4 regions of the Paenibacillus sp. FSL W7-1088 genome follow, and region 4 is predicted to be linked to each of the others. Evidence: riboswitches for the same ligand, from Rfam matches in the RefSeq annotation. Region 4 holds a riboswitch; each other region holds the start of a gene.
What was found. A riboswitch is a leader RNA that binds a small molecule or an ion and turns the genes downstream of it on or off. The one in region 4 is predicted to bind cyclic di-AMP.
Positions count from the first base shown of each region.

Region 1: another riboswitch for cyclic di-AMP. It lies ahead of MKY42_RS00535 (C40 family peptidase); the one in region 4 lies ahead of MKY42_RS19340 (3D domain-containing protein).
Region 2: another riboswitch for cyclic di-AMP. It lies ahead of MKY42_RS10965 (C40 family peptidase); the one in region 4 lies ahead of MKY42_RS19340 (3D domain-containing protein).
Region 3: another riboswitch for cyclic di-AMP. It lies ahead of MKY42_RS07350 (hypothetical protein); the one in region 4 lies ahead of MKY42_RS19340 (3D domain-containing protein).

Region 1 is NZ_CP150216.1:109,543-112,912, forward strand. Features, by position in the region: gene MKY42_RS00525 (cytochrome c) at 1-8, opposite strand, end outside; gene MKY42_RS00530 (GNAT family N-acetyltransferase) at 159-653, opposite strand; gene MKY42_RS00535 (C40 family peptidase) at 1,054-1,524, opposite strand; cyclic di-AMP (ydaO/yuaA leader) riboswitch at 1,528-1,665, opposite strand; gene MKY42_RS00540 (hypothetical protein) at 1,918-2,760, opposite strand; gene MKY42_RS00545 (M1 family metallopeptidase) at 2,771-3,370, opposite strand, start outside.
Region 2 is NZ_CP150216.1:2,360,334-2,363,703, reverse strand. Features, by position in the region: gene pelA (pectate lyase) at 1-376, opposite strand, end outside; cyclic di-AMP (ydaO/yuaA leader) riboswitch at 787-918, shown strand; gene MKY42_RS10965 (C40 family peptidase) at 924-1,388, shown strand; gene MKY42_RS10960 (carboxymuconolactone decarboxylase family protein) at 1,494-1,823, opposite strand; gene MKY42_RS10955 (hypothetical protein) at 1,942-2,160, opposite strand; gene MKY42_RS10950 (hypothetical protein) at 2,284-2,613, opposite strand; gene MKY42_RS10945 (xanthine phosphoribosyltransferase) at 2,712-3,293, opposite strand.
Region 3 is NZ_CP150216.1:1,645,356-1,648,725, forward strand. Features, by position in the region: gene MKY42_RS07345 (glutathione peroxidase) at 1-406, opposite strand, end outside; cyclic di-AMP (ydaO/yuaA leader) riboswitch at 773-948, shown strand; gene MKY42_RS07350 (hypothetical protein) at 1,066-1,464, shown strand; gene MKY42_RS07355 (HAD family hydrolase) at 1,628-2,320, shown strand; gene MKY42_RS07360 (Nramp family divalent metal transporter) at 2,463-3,370, opposite strand, start outside.
Region 4 is NZ_CP150216.1:4,324,135-4,327,504, reverse strand. Features, by position in the region: gene MKY42_RS19350 (ABC transporter substrate-binding protein/permease) at 1-776, shown strand, start outside; gene MKY42_RS19345 (amino acid ABC transporter ATP-binding protein) at 763-1,485, shown strand; cyclic di-AMP (ydaO/yuaA leader) riboswitch at 1,772-1,968, shown strand; gene MKY42_RS19340 (3D domain-containing protein) at 1,971-2,639, shown strand; gene MKY42_RS19335 (polysaccharide deacetylase family protein) at 2,774-3,370, opposite strand, start outside.

The sequences.
Region 1 (3,370 bases), 3.1 Mb from region 4:
TTGTGCATCCCTTATGTCCCCTCCAGAATGAAAGATCATCTAACTTGAAACTATCCATATCATTATAACGGAACCTGTAGTGACATCATAGCATTTTGTGGTAATTTTTTGAACTAATCACATAACCGGGGACTTTTTAGGGTGATTTTATGCACTATTTATTCGCGTGGACCTTCATAGACCATACAGTAAAAAGGTTTCAAACCGCTCGGTGTCTGTCGTTCGTATGTATCCTTCGTAACAAATCCGGCTTTGAGATAGACGCGAATGGCCCGGTCATTCCAGGTCAGAACTTCCAGATCAATTTCGTTTGCAGGGTTCCGGCGAATGGCTTCCTGCACAATGGCCAAGACAAAAGCCTTCCCTTGCCCATGGCCACATCGATCGGGGTGCATGCCAAGCCCAATGCGGGTGACACCTTCAAGCGGGAAGTATTGAGCGAAACCGCAAATCTGCTCATCCTCTCCCAGCACCACCGCATATTGTTCCTTCCGTAGCTGGGGATCGCCGAATTCTACTTCAAGTGCTTTCATTTGCTCCCAGGGCAGCCAGCTATAAATATTATAAGGCGGGTCATACTGCCAATCGCAGATGAGCTCCGCATGTTCTTCTTGCATGGGCACAACGTGAAACGTCACAGGGGCTTCATCCATACAAAACTGCACGCTCCTCTCATTGTGAACAAGCGATAATGATTTTGATTTGTCCATATCTATATCCATATGTCATTCCATATCTAAGCTTGTTTTCACTCTACAAAAGAGGCGTTCATTTGGCAAGTCCTCGTTTTAGAAAAAAAAGTGAAACAAAAGTTCCGGTAATTTCGTTTATATTATAGTAGGATGGGTAAAAACATGATAAGAGCACGGACGAAGCAATGAAAATAGCTCTAAAAAACTTAAACTTAGGTTTGATCGCTATCCCGAATGCTTTGAAGGAAACGAAGCACAAAAAAACCGCCGGATCCATTCCTGCGGAGAATGTACCAGACGGTTCTATTATGCTTCGTTACAGTAGTTTTATTGTTCCAGCATGACGTTGCTCAGCTTGTCCCTAGTCGATGGCCAATGTCTCATATGCGTCCGTGCTCATAATGCGTTTAGCGCCAACATAGCGGTTAGCCCAGTAGCTTTCACTTAATTCGCTGATGGTAACTCCTTTGGAAGAAGAGGAGTGTGCAAACTTTCCATCCCCTACAAAGATCCCTACGTGCGAGACCCCTTTACCCGTTGTATTGAAGAATACCAGATCACCTGGTCTCATTTCCATACGGGATACCGAATCACCCATGTCGAATTGTGAACTCGATTGGCGAGCCAGATCAATACCCAGCTTGTCGAATACATAACTTGTGAACCCAGAGCAGTCAAAGCCGTTAAGCGTTGTTCCTCCGCTTTTGTATGTAGTTCCCATTGCTGAATCAATGACTTGGTCCATTTTTGAATCTGCGAATGCGCTGCCTGCTCCAAGCGATAATGCAAATGTGAGGCTAAGTACAGCTGCGGTTAATTTCTTTTTAAACAAGAGATATACCCCTTCCAATGCCTGCGAGGTTAGCTTAAGGATTCGGTTGAAGGTCCCCTATGATCCCTCTGTTGCAAGATCAATTCACCCATAACTGGTTCCCCCGCTTCCCAGGTGCTAGGAATTTGGCTATGCTAGTTATGCACCTGCGAAATCAAGAAATGACGATTAAATTTTAAGTAGTTACAAATATGAAGGTAAAGATTACAAAGTTGTTACTAAAAACTCACTGCGATTATTGTAACAGAGGTATATCACTTTGGCAACGTTTAACAACAAAATTAGCAAAAAAAACCTCGACCTTTGACGGGGAAAGGTCGAGGTTTGCTTGTTTAAAGGCTTTTGATGAAAACAACTTTACATAGAGATGGTAACCATTTTTAACCGTGCACGTTAATCCTTGATCGAATTGGACTGCCATAACCGGAAATGGGCGCATATTTTCCATAGGCTTAGCAAGCACCGGGCAAGTGGATACGTCTGTTGTAGTATAAGACCAGTTAAACCCGTTAGTAACCATGAAGCTGAAGTAAAGGCACCAAAGACCAGCAGATGAAGGCCGCCCAGCATGACAGCGATGCCGATCAGAGTGATGACCTGGCGTAGTGCAATCCATAGAGCTTGAAACGTACCACGCGCTCCGCCTTCCCCATCAGGAGCTGAGATACCAAACTGCATGTAGAGCAGGATATGATGGATAACCCACCCGTATACAATCCAACCAGCAACATAGGGAATACCAGGCAAGAGCAGATGGAGGGAATGAAAACCTTCCATAAAGATAGAATAGAGCTTTGGTGCGAGCCAATAAGCAGGCAGCAGCAGCAAAAGGGTACGAATGGTGTAAAGCAACAGCATCGGTTTCCACAAATTTTTGATGCCACGAATGAATGGAATGCGCTCTTCCGAATGATTATAATGCTGGAGCGAGTAGAGCAGCCCTGCCTGAATGAGAGGGCTAATCAGCATCCGTAGCAGCAGCATAGCCCCTAAAATCCATAAATAGCGATGGACCTCCGGATTCGTTGTCAGGCCGAGTTGGCTCTCCATTTTGAATAAAATTGTACTGAGTTCCCCTACATCAGGGTCAGGATAACGCAGGAGCAGCGGGACCACAGCTGACTGAACCATTCGATAAAGAAAGTATCCCCATACTAATTGATAGAGAAATAAAAGTGCTGCAATGAACATATGCTGACGGACGAGAAACCAGCCTTCACGTATTTTCGCTTTCACTGTATCCACCTCACCATGACAGACTTCCGAATATGGCTTCTATAAGTTTGGTTGCACTCATGCTCCAGCGGGATTTGGTTGGCTCATCCAGTCCGGCTTTCAGAAAATTGTTCATATGATGGTTCTCCAGCACAATGGTGTACAGCGGATCAGTCATAGCCCAGGAAACAGGGGAAGTATAGGTCAGTTTGTAGGTAATGCGCTCCTCGCTGCCATCCCATTCTTTCGTCATGGTTTTCCCGTCTTCGAACATAATTCGAACAGGCACCTTCTTATATTCACTGCCTTTTTTCTGGACTGTTACAGACGACTCGTACAACGTTTGACCGTCTTTCAGGATAGGATTGATGGTGATCTTCTCCACTGCAAAGTCAGCCATGCCATCTCCATATACATATTGATTAAAATAATCGGTCCAGGATGTACGGGTCACTTGCTCCACGACCTTTTGAAAATCAGACGAAGTAGGGTGTTTGAAACGGTATTTCTTTACATAGGTCGAGAGAATACGCTCCATCGTTTTGGCACCAACCTGTTGTTCTATTCCGAGTAAAACAAGCTTGCCTCGTGTGTATACGTTCGCTGCATATTGATTCTGGGAATCAAACTT
Region 2 (3,370 bases), 2.0 Mb from region 4:
CGGAGCTTTGGTATACCTGTGGCCAACCCCCATTGGAGTACTGCATATTCAGCAAAAAGTTGATTCCTTTGATGGCAGCAGCCGAATAACGCGGATCATTCGTCTTTTTGAATTCCTTGGCTAACCTTCTAATTTCTGAGTATGTAGCTTTGTTATCAATCGTAGATTTGGCCCACTCACCACTTGTTTCTTTGTAATCCTTCTTCCATCCCCCGTCTGGATGTTGATTCTTCAAAATGTCCGAGATACTTGCTGTCGTTCCAGAGGCGTCTGCAGCAGAGACCTTAGCAGCAGGCTGAAATACCATTCCGACAACGGAGAAAACCATTGTACATGCCATAACCAAAGATGCAAACCTTGTTTTTGCCTTCAACATAGATTAGAAACACTCCTCAATTCATTTTCTGCAAACTGTTCCCCTGCTAATCTATCCCCCTTATATTTGTTTTATAATCAAACTATTTCTTTTAATCCAATAAATGGAATGCACAAAAAGAATTCTATGCAAAAAGATGAATTTTGTCAATATTTGCAACAACATGTAACAAATTCTTTGGACAACCTATAATTATCGTCTAATTGGATGTGAGAAAGCCAATAAATTGTCCAATTTCTCTCCTTCTGAAACAGTAGTTACTTTTTTGTCATTTATTAGAACCCATCATTCGAGTTATTTCTACATAAAAAGCGATAATTCCGTTAACATTGAGATGATAAGAAGGGTTCAAGATCGGTTTGACATTTTCGCATTTATGCAATATAGTTTCAAAAGGTTACAAAAACTTAATTATTCATTTGCCGAGTTTCATGTTTGAAAACGGGGGAACCATTTTGGGTGAATTATTCTTATACATAGGAAATATAGGGAACCTTCTACCGAACCCTTAGCTAACTCCGTAGGCATCGAAGGGAGAACAACAATTTTGAAAAAGCTTATCATTTCTATTTTTGGAGCAGCAGTTCTATTTACATCCGGTGCAGCAAGCACAGAGGCAAGCAGTATTAACACCGTCGTTAACAACATGACAGGCATTCCTTACAAATGGGGCGGCACGACACTCGCCGGGTTTGATTGCTCTGGATTTATGAGATATATTTTCAACAAATATAGCATTGAATTACCACGTACTTCCCAGCAGCAAGCGAAGGCCGGAACACCGGTATCCAAAGCTAATCTGCGTACAGGTGACCTGGTATTCTTTAATACGATGGGCAATGGCATTTCTCATACAGGAGTATATATCGGGGGCGGACAGTTCGCTCATGCTTCCAGCAGTAAGGGTGTCAGCATCACCCAATTATCCAATCCATATTTCAATGATCGTTATGTAACAGCACGCCGGGTAACAGGTCAGTTTATGTATAACAAAATGCTGGGCAAAATATAAGTTTGATTGGAAATAGCGCAAAGAGGAGGCTCCGGGTGAATCCGGGACCTCCTCTTTGTTTTGGGGCTTTTGTTTACAAATCCGCTGTGCTGTAGACTTCTATACTTAATGTAGAGCCTTCTGTACTCTCATTGCACCTTGAGACAACGCATGGCCTCCGCCTACGGCTCCAGCCACAGCAACCGTCTCCATAATCTCCTGATCGGTCGCTCCTTTGGCACGCGCCTCTTCCACATGGTAAAACGTACATACCTCATTGTTTGCAAACAAACCAATGCCCAGTGCAATCAGCTGTTTGGTCTTGGCATCAATTTCCCCAGCCTGAAAACATTCTCCAGTGAACTCATGATAAGACTTCACCACAGCTGGCAGCACGTCGCTTAATTCACCAATCTGATCTTTATAGGCATGAACCTTATCATTCATCAATGTCATGGTTACCGCACATCCTCTCGGCTGATATGTTACAAGCTCTCACTGTACCTATCTTTTCACCCGAGAGGTGCAATTATGCCAAAACACCCATGGTAAATGAACCTAAAAAACGCATGTCCTATTCTTCGAGCGGACTCTTACGTGGCTCGCTGAACAACTGATACTGATAATTCCGGTCCAGCTTGACCACACGACGATTCTGACGGCGAATGAGCACCTGCTCCCCGTCCCAGGCAACCACAATGCCTGTCACATCATTGGACTGAATTTCGTCCCGTACTACCCTTACTTTTTCACCCGATAAACGCAGTGCATCCAATTCTTCATCACTGATCATATTCATGGCGCCTACTTTCCCAAAAAAATTATTTACAAAAAGAGACCTAAATGAAAAGTCATTTAGGTCTCACGTGACTGTATTGGACTGTCATGTCATTCGAAAGTATGTCCCGACTGAAAGTTACCGCTGCGCGTGCTCTTTGCTGTCGTTCTTCTCAAACCAAAAATCAAGCACTTTGGCGGACATCACACGTTCTTCAAGGTACTCCACTTGATGCGGTGTAAATTGTTCTTTCCAAGAGAAGGACAACTCTTCGCACAAGCCTACAATCGTCAGCAATTCTGACCAGGCAACGTAGCGTTTGTACCAGAAAAATTGAGGATGTTCAATCATATAGGGATAAAGGTCATCGAATTCCGTATGTTTACAATCCAGGGCACGCTCAAAATGTACTTTCGATTCCGCCAGCTTATCAATAAAAAATTGTTCTGTTGCCGGTTGGTTACCCATGGTGTTGCCTCCTCTCCCTAACATAACCCCATTATAAATGAAATCAGCGGTCATGCAAAGGCATTGTTATAAAAATAGGCACTTTTTCCTTTAAAAAGTCACAATTCGTTATCGTCAAATTGCACGGTGCCATCGTTCAAAGAACGAATACGCACCAACGCTTCAACCGGAATGCCCTGCTCACGAATGGTGCGCGCTCCGGCCTGAAAACATTTTTCGACCACGACACCGAATCCAACCAGTTCCGCACCCGAACGTTCGATAATTTTGATGACACCACGAGCGGCATCGCCATTGGCAATGATATCGTCAATAAACAAAATACGGTCATTCTCATGAATATATTCACGGGACACCATAATATCCGTTACAATCCCTTTGGTAAAAGAAGGTACTCTTTCACAGTAGGCATCGGGGTCAGCCAAAAGTGTTTTTTTGCGACGGGCAAATACCAGCGGAACACCCAGTTCATGTGCAGCAGCAAAGGCGACCGGAATCCCGGAAGACTCCACTGTAATGACCCGAGTTACACCACTTTCACGAAAACGAGCGGCAAATTCCCTTCCCATTTCCATCGTCAATGCAGGATCAATCTGGTGATTCAGCAGACCATCCAGCTTCAGCACCTGATCTGACATGACTACGCCTTCTTGTAAAATTCGTTGTTTCAATACTTCCATAATTTGACCTCCCAAGCCGTTCCTATGACGTAAAAGTATCATAGATCCCGCTATCAGTTCAAGCGAAATTGCCTTTG
Region 3 (3,370 bases), 2.7 Mb from region 4:
CACGACCGTTCTGATCCACAAGGAACTTGGTGAAGTTCCATTTGATGGCTTTGGAGCCGAGTACGCCCGGTGCTTCTTTGGTAAGATGCTGGAATAGAGGGTGAGCGCTTGAACCATTCACATCAATTTTCTCAAACATCGGGAAGCTGACACCATAGTTCATCTGGCAGAACTCAGCAATATCGTCAGAGGAGCCCTTTTCCTGTGCAAACTGGTTGCTTGGAAAACCAAGAACTTCAAATGGGGAGTCTTTAAACTTGTCCTGAAGTTCTTGCAGACCTTTGAATTGAGGTGTAAGGCCGCATTGGCTTGCTGTATTTACGATAAGCAGTACTTTGTCACGATAGTTGGACATTTCAACTTCCTGACCGCGAAGGGTGTTTACTTTGTAGTCGTAGACTGACATGAAAATCGCCTCCATCTCATTTTCTTATATCCTCTATTATATTGATTGCAATTAAATATTGCAAAATTTATATTGCTTTTTTAACTCCATTTCAAGCTGTCGTGTATGATCTGTGACTGATTTGCTACCTTATTTTCGCTAGAGAGAGAATTAGAGAGCTTTGAAGAGATGGGTAGAGAATGGATGTGTTGTAAGCGCTATTATTGATGTGAAATGGCAAAAATCCGTCGATTCGGTGATCTGCGCAGACTTTACACCAATATGGCACGGGTGTATGATTCATATCGTAATTCCAATTTAAATTAAATTTTACATGAAAAACGAAACAAACGATAATATCGCTCTGATTATGATGATATAAGAACGATGTTTTAATCGCTGAGTTTCCATTCATTCATGGGTGGGAAACGGGGGAACCAACAGGATGAACTGTCCAGGACAGTGGGCATCCATGGGGTGAATTTTCCGGTGACAGCCGGAAATAGGGCGACTCTCGCGCCCGAATCCGTCAGCTAACCTCGTAAGCGTTAAAGGGAGAGGCAACAAGCCGTACGCTGGTTCATAGTGTCTTTTTGCTATGGATTATTGAAGAAGCGTCCGGGAGGCCTTGGTCCCCCACGCTTCTTTTTTGTTGTCTTTTCACGCCAAGGGAGGAACGAATGATGGATAAAGAGATGATCTTAGTGACTGCTCCAAATGAAGCAGGACGTAAATTTATCAAATTGCTGATGTACAAAAAAATGCCGTTTGCCGTTCTGACTAACAGTGCAGGGGAAGAGCGCAGGCTCCGGAGAATCGGTGTAGAGCATGTCATTCGCATGAACACGGCTGCAGCTCAGAAATGGTTTTTGCCGCAAGGCAGTGTCGGCAATGTTTTTATTTTTGAAAATAGCCTAAACCTAACCTGTCGATATTTGCAGATCTGCCGATCCTGGACATCCAAGTCCCTGTGTGTGATTACCGAACAAAGTCATCCCAAAGGGATCTATCGGGGAATGGGAGCAGACCGTATTGTATATTCCTTGAACGGGGAAGTTGGATTTCTGCTTAATGGCTAGTGACTCGTACTATTCCTGTGATTGATCCAGTGTCAGCTGCCTGTTATAATTGAAATCATGAATAAAACGGATTCTTGAGGAGACTCATGCATGATGGTGGGTCTTCTTTTTTATGGTTTGGGAAATAGGGATAATTTCCTGTGGCTAACGAGGAGGAATAGGCGTGCCGGATGTACGTGGAATACAATGGTTGTTCTTTGATGTGGGGGATACGCTCGTGGACGAATGGGAGCCGGTAGATGATATTATCGGTCAGTTCGTTCGTGAAGCTTGTGCGCTTGGTTATCAGGTGGAGATGCAGACGGTGCGAGACATATTTGCGGCCTCCTACCGAAATTACGAGCAATGGCCGATGAAATTGGCTATTCGTACTCTGATCAGCGATGAGGGGCACCGGGAACAGATACAGGAGAAGCTGAAGTTCCGCAAAGAGCTTGAGCGACCCTTCCCGTCAGCCGACGCTGTTCTTCAGACGTTGTCGCAGCACTATAAGATTGGTATCATTGCCAATCAGAGCCCGGGGACGGAAAATCGACTGAATAGCTACGGCTTGCGCAAGTATGTGGATGTGCTGGCCTGTTCGGCTGAAGAAGGAGTGTCCAAGCCTGATCCTGAATTGTATGCTGTAGCGTTGAAACAGGCGGGATGTAAACCCGAGGAAGCGGTCATGATCGGCGACAGGATCGATAATGATATTATTCCAGCTAAGAAGCTGGGTATGCACACGATCCGGATTTTGCAGGGTTATGGCAGGTTCCAGCCGGAGCTTGCGGATGCAGAACGTCCAGACTGGACGATTAAATCACTGGAGGAGCTTCTTCCATTGTTGATGGTAACTCCGAATTCGGACAACTAAATGAAGTGCGTTTTTTAAGATCCGGTTAGTATGGATCAGGTTAATGCTCAAACATATAAAAGGCTGATCGTCTCAAGGGATGCGTTACTTGAGTTGATCAGCCTTTTTGAGTTAGACAAAATACGGCGTAGTTCCATGTAACCTAGAACAACATAATGGTCTGGATAATCAGATACACATTCAGGACAACGATAACTCCAGCGATGATCCAGGAGATGATTTGGAGCCACGGCTTGTTGACAAAAGCCCCCATGCTTTTTTTGTCACTCGTAAACATCACCAGTGGAATGACGGCAAAGGGAAGCTGCAGTGACAGCACAACCTGGCTCAGAATCAGCAGTTCCTCTGTTCCGTGCTCTCCGGCAATGGCTGTTACGATGACGGCCGGGATGATTGCAATCAGACGTGTTACCAGTCGACGAAGCCACGCCGGAATACGAATGTTCAGGAAGCCTTCCATTACAATCTGTCCGGACAACGTGCCGGTGAGTGTTGAGTTCTGGCCTGAAGCCAGCAGGGCTACACCGAACAGAATACTTGCAATGGTGGTACCCAGAAGTGGTGTCAACAGATGGTAAGCATCTGTAATTTCCGCGACCTGAGTCATGCCTACACTATGGAACACGGAAGCTGACAGAATCAGGATGGCTGCATTGATAAACAGGGCCAGCGTTAAAGCGATGGTTGAATCCATAGTGGTATAACGAATCGCTTCTTTTTTACCCTGAGGTGTCTTTTCAATCTGACGGGTCTGCACAATGGAAGAATGCAGATACAGATTATGGGGCATCACGGTTGCGCCAATAATTCCGATGGCGATATAGAGCATGGCTGGATTTTGCAAAATCTCGGCACTGGGTACAAAACCATGCATGACGCCGCCCATATCCGGTTTAGCGAGAAACAGGTCAATCCCGAAGCAGAGGGCGATGGTAGCCATCAGCACAATAACGAGCGATTCCAATGCGCGGAAGCCTTTATTTTGCAGCAAAAGAATGACCAGTACATCGACAGCGGTAATAATGACACCGTATAGCATGGGTATGTTGA
Region 4 (3,370 bases):
CGGAATTGCTGAATGCAGTGAACGGAACGCTCGAACGTCTGAAAAGCGAAAATAAAATCGATCAGATGGTCACTGAAGCAAGCCAGTTGATGGCAGACAAGGTGAAAAAAGATCAAAACATTTTTCAAGTGTTCTGGCAATACAAAAGCTTTTATGCAACAGGTGTGGGTTACACCCTATTACTGTCTGCACTCGGTGTAATATTCGGGGTAATTATCGGTTTGATCATCTGTCTGTTACGTCTGCATGACGTCTCAATTCTGCGTTGGATTGGAACAGCTTACGTTGAAGTTATTCGTGGTACACCAATGCTGGTTCAATTGATGATTATCTATTACGGGCTTGCCTTGACGTTCGGTATTACATTTTCGCCGCTTCAGGCGGGGATTATCACACTATCCATTAATAGTGGTGCCTATCTTGCGGAGATTTTCCGTGCTGGTATACAGGGTGTGGATCGCGGCCAACTGGAAGCAGCTCGTTCCCTAGGAATGGGCAGAGGTGCGGCCATGCGCTTCATCGTGCTCCCACAAGCGTTCAAAGCGGTGTTGCCGGCGATCGGTAATGAGTTCGTGACCATTATCAAGGAATCCTCCATTATCTCGGTTATCGGTATGGTGGACATTATGTACCAGGCAAGTGTGGTCAAAAATATTACGTATCAAGGGATGAATCCATTCCTGATTGCGGCAGCCATCTACTTTGTGCTGACGTTCATTTTGTCCAAACTGCTGGGTCGACTGGAAAGGAAGTTGGGTGCAAGTGATAGACGTTAGACAATTATATAAATCCTATGATAAGAACGAAGTGCTTAAAGGCATTAACGTAACGATTGGCAAAGGCGAGGTTGTCGTGGTCATCGGTCCGTCCGGATCGGGGAAAAGTACCTTTTTGCGTTGTCTGAACTTACTGGAGAAACCTACTTCCGGTGAGATTAACTTTGAGGGAGTTTCGATCACTGACCCGAAACACAACATTAATGCAACTCGTGAAAAAATGGGGATGGTATTCCAGCATTTCAATCTGTTTCCGCACAAAACGGTGCAGCAGAACATTACGATTGCTCCCATTAAAGTGAAGAAACAGCCTGCACATGAAGCGGAACAAATCTGTGCAGATTTGCTCAAGACGGTGGGCCTCTCTGACAAAAAAGACGCCTATCCAAATCAGCTGTCCGGTGGACAGAAACAACGGATAGCTATTGCAAGAGCGCTCGCGATGCAGCCGCATGTCATGCTCTTTGACGAGCCAACGTCTGCACTGGACCCTGAAATGGTGGGTGAAGTCCTGGATGTTATGAAGCGGCTTGCAGAGGGCGGCATGACCATGGTTATTGTGACGCATGAGATGGGCTTCGCACGCGAAGTGGGTGACCGCATCCTGTTTATGGATGGCGGGGTAATTGTAGAAGAAGGAACGCCTGCTGAAGTGTTCGGTGAGCCCAAGCATGCACGTACACGTGACTTCCTTGCTAAAGTGCTCTAATACATCCAAGTTATTCAGGATGAAGATCAGGATGAAATTGCAAAATCTATACTTTGGATGAGAATTTCATCCCCTCATACATCCCTGTCGACGACCCGTCGGCAGGGATTGTTTTGTTATGTAAGGAAACGCACGGATTAACATAAAAAGTAACGTTTCTGTCATCAGCGATATAAGCTCAAATAGACATTTTTTTGAAAAAAACCGCTTAGATTCAGCCATGATGTTGAAGTGAATTAGACAGATGGTAACATTTACTACGACTCTTGGTTACAAAATTGTGATATATTTGTTCCTGCCGAAACTTCCGGAGTTGGGAGTGCGGGGGATGTAACGATGCAGAGTGTGCTTGGGGAAGAATCATTTGCACACGGCTTGGGGTGAATTAGGGCTACATAAATTCTTAATGTAATTGAACCTATAGGGTGGTTTCCTCCATCCGAATCCGACAACTAACTTCGCAGGCATAATGAGGGAGGAAGACCATGATTAACAAGAAACGTATAGCCAAAACAGCAACAGCTTTGCTGACAGCAGCAATGCTCATTCAGGCCGTTCCGGCTCACGCTGATTCAGTTCATGTGGCCAAAGAGGGGGATACCTTCTATACCTTATCCAAACAATACGGAGTTGGACTTAACGCTCTTATCAAAGCTAACAATGACATTTCAGCTTACAACATTTATGGTGGTTTGAAAATTACGATTCCTGGAAAAACAACGTACACAGCTTCTGCTGCAGAAGCTAAAACGGAGGCTAAAACGATCACTACTGCAAGTCTTGACGTTAATGCAGATAGTAAAGTTGTACAAGCCTGGGGAAAAACGTTTGATTACAGCAAAGCGGTCGATGTCAAAGCAACAGCATACTCCGCGGACGCTTCCGAAAATGGAGGATGGGGTGCTGTGGACTACTTCGGTAACCCGCTCGAATTGGGAACCATTGCAGTAGACCCAAGTATTATTCCATTGGGAACTAAGGTACTGGTAACAGGTCATACACACCCAGGACTGCCAAAACAGGCATTTGTCGCTACGGCTCGTGATGTGGGCAGCGCCATTAAAGGCCATAAGATCGATATCTTTATTCCTGGCAGCAAACAATCCGTGAGCACATTTGGTATTCAGGATGTTGAACTTTACATTTTGAAATAAAAATCAAAGCGTAGCTGCACATCATCATATGTGATTCCAACTAAATCTAAATTAAACAGTAAAGGGTGTCCCTTAATCACGAGAATGTGATTGAAGGGCACCCTTTTGAATATCCGACTTCTGGATTCTTTGACCTATTTGCCCTTTGGCAGTTCTAGCATTTCGTCCAAAGTCACCAGCTCGTACCCGCGGTTACGCAATTCCTCGATAACTTCAGGCAACGCCTCGATGGACCCACTCAGCTTTGATCCGACACCGCCTCCTGCATGCTGAAGAACAATGGAACCCGGTTTGACGGCGGACAGGATGTTTTGTTTGACTTCCTCTTTGGAGAGGCCCTTCCAGTCCAGGGAATCGACATTCCAGTTCACAATGCTGTAATGTTGTTTGGCTGCCCATTGCAGCTGCTGCTCGTTAATGTCGCCGTAAGGTGGACGAATCATTTTGGGTGTGTACCCCACCAGATCCCGAATAATATCCCCGGTATGTAAGATTTGTTTGCGAAATGCATTCATGGTCAGCTTACTGAACTCCGGGTGATTGTAGCTGTGATTGCCAACAATATGCCCTTCCTTCACCATGCGTTTCACTAAATCCGGATGTTTCTCGGCGCGATGTCCCACAATGAAAAACGTAGCCCGCACCTTGTGTTTTTTTAGAATATCCAACACCTGCGGGGTGAACCGTGGATCAGGTACGTCATCAAAAGTCAGTGCGACCTTTTTTGTCGA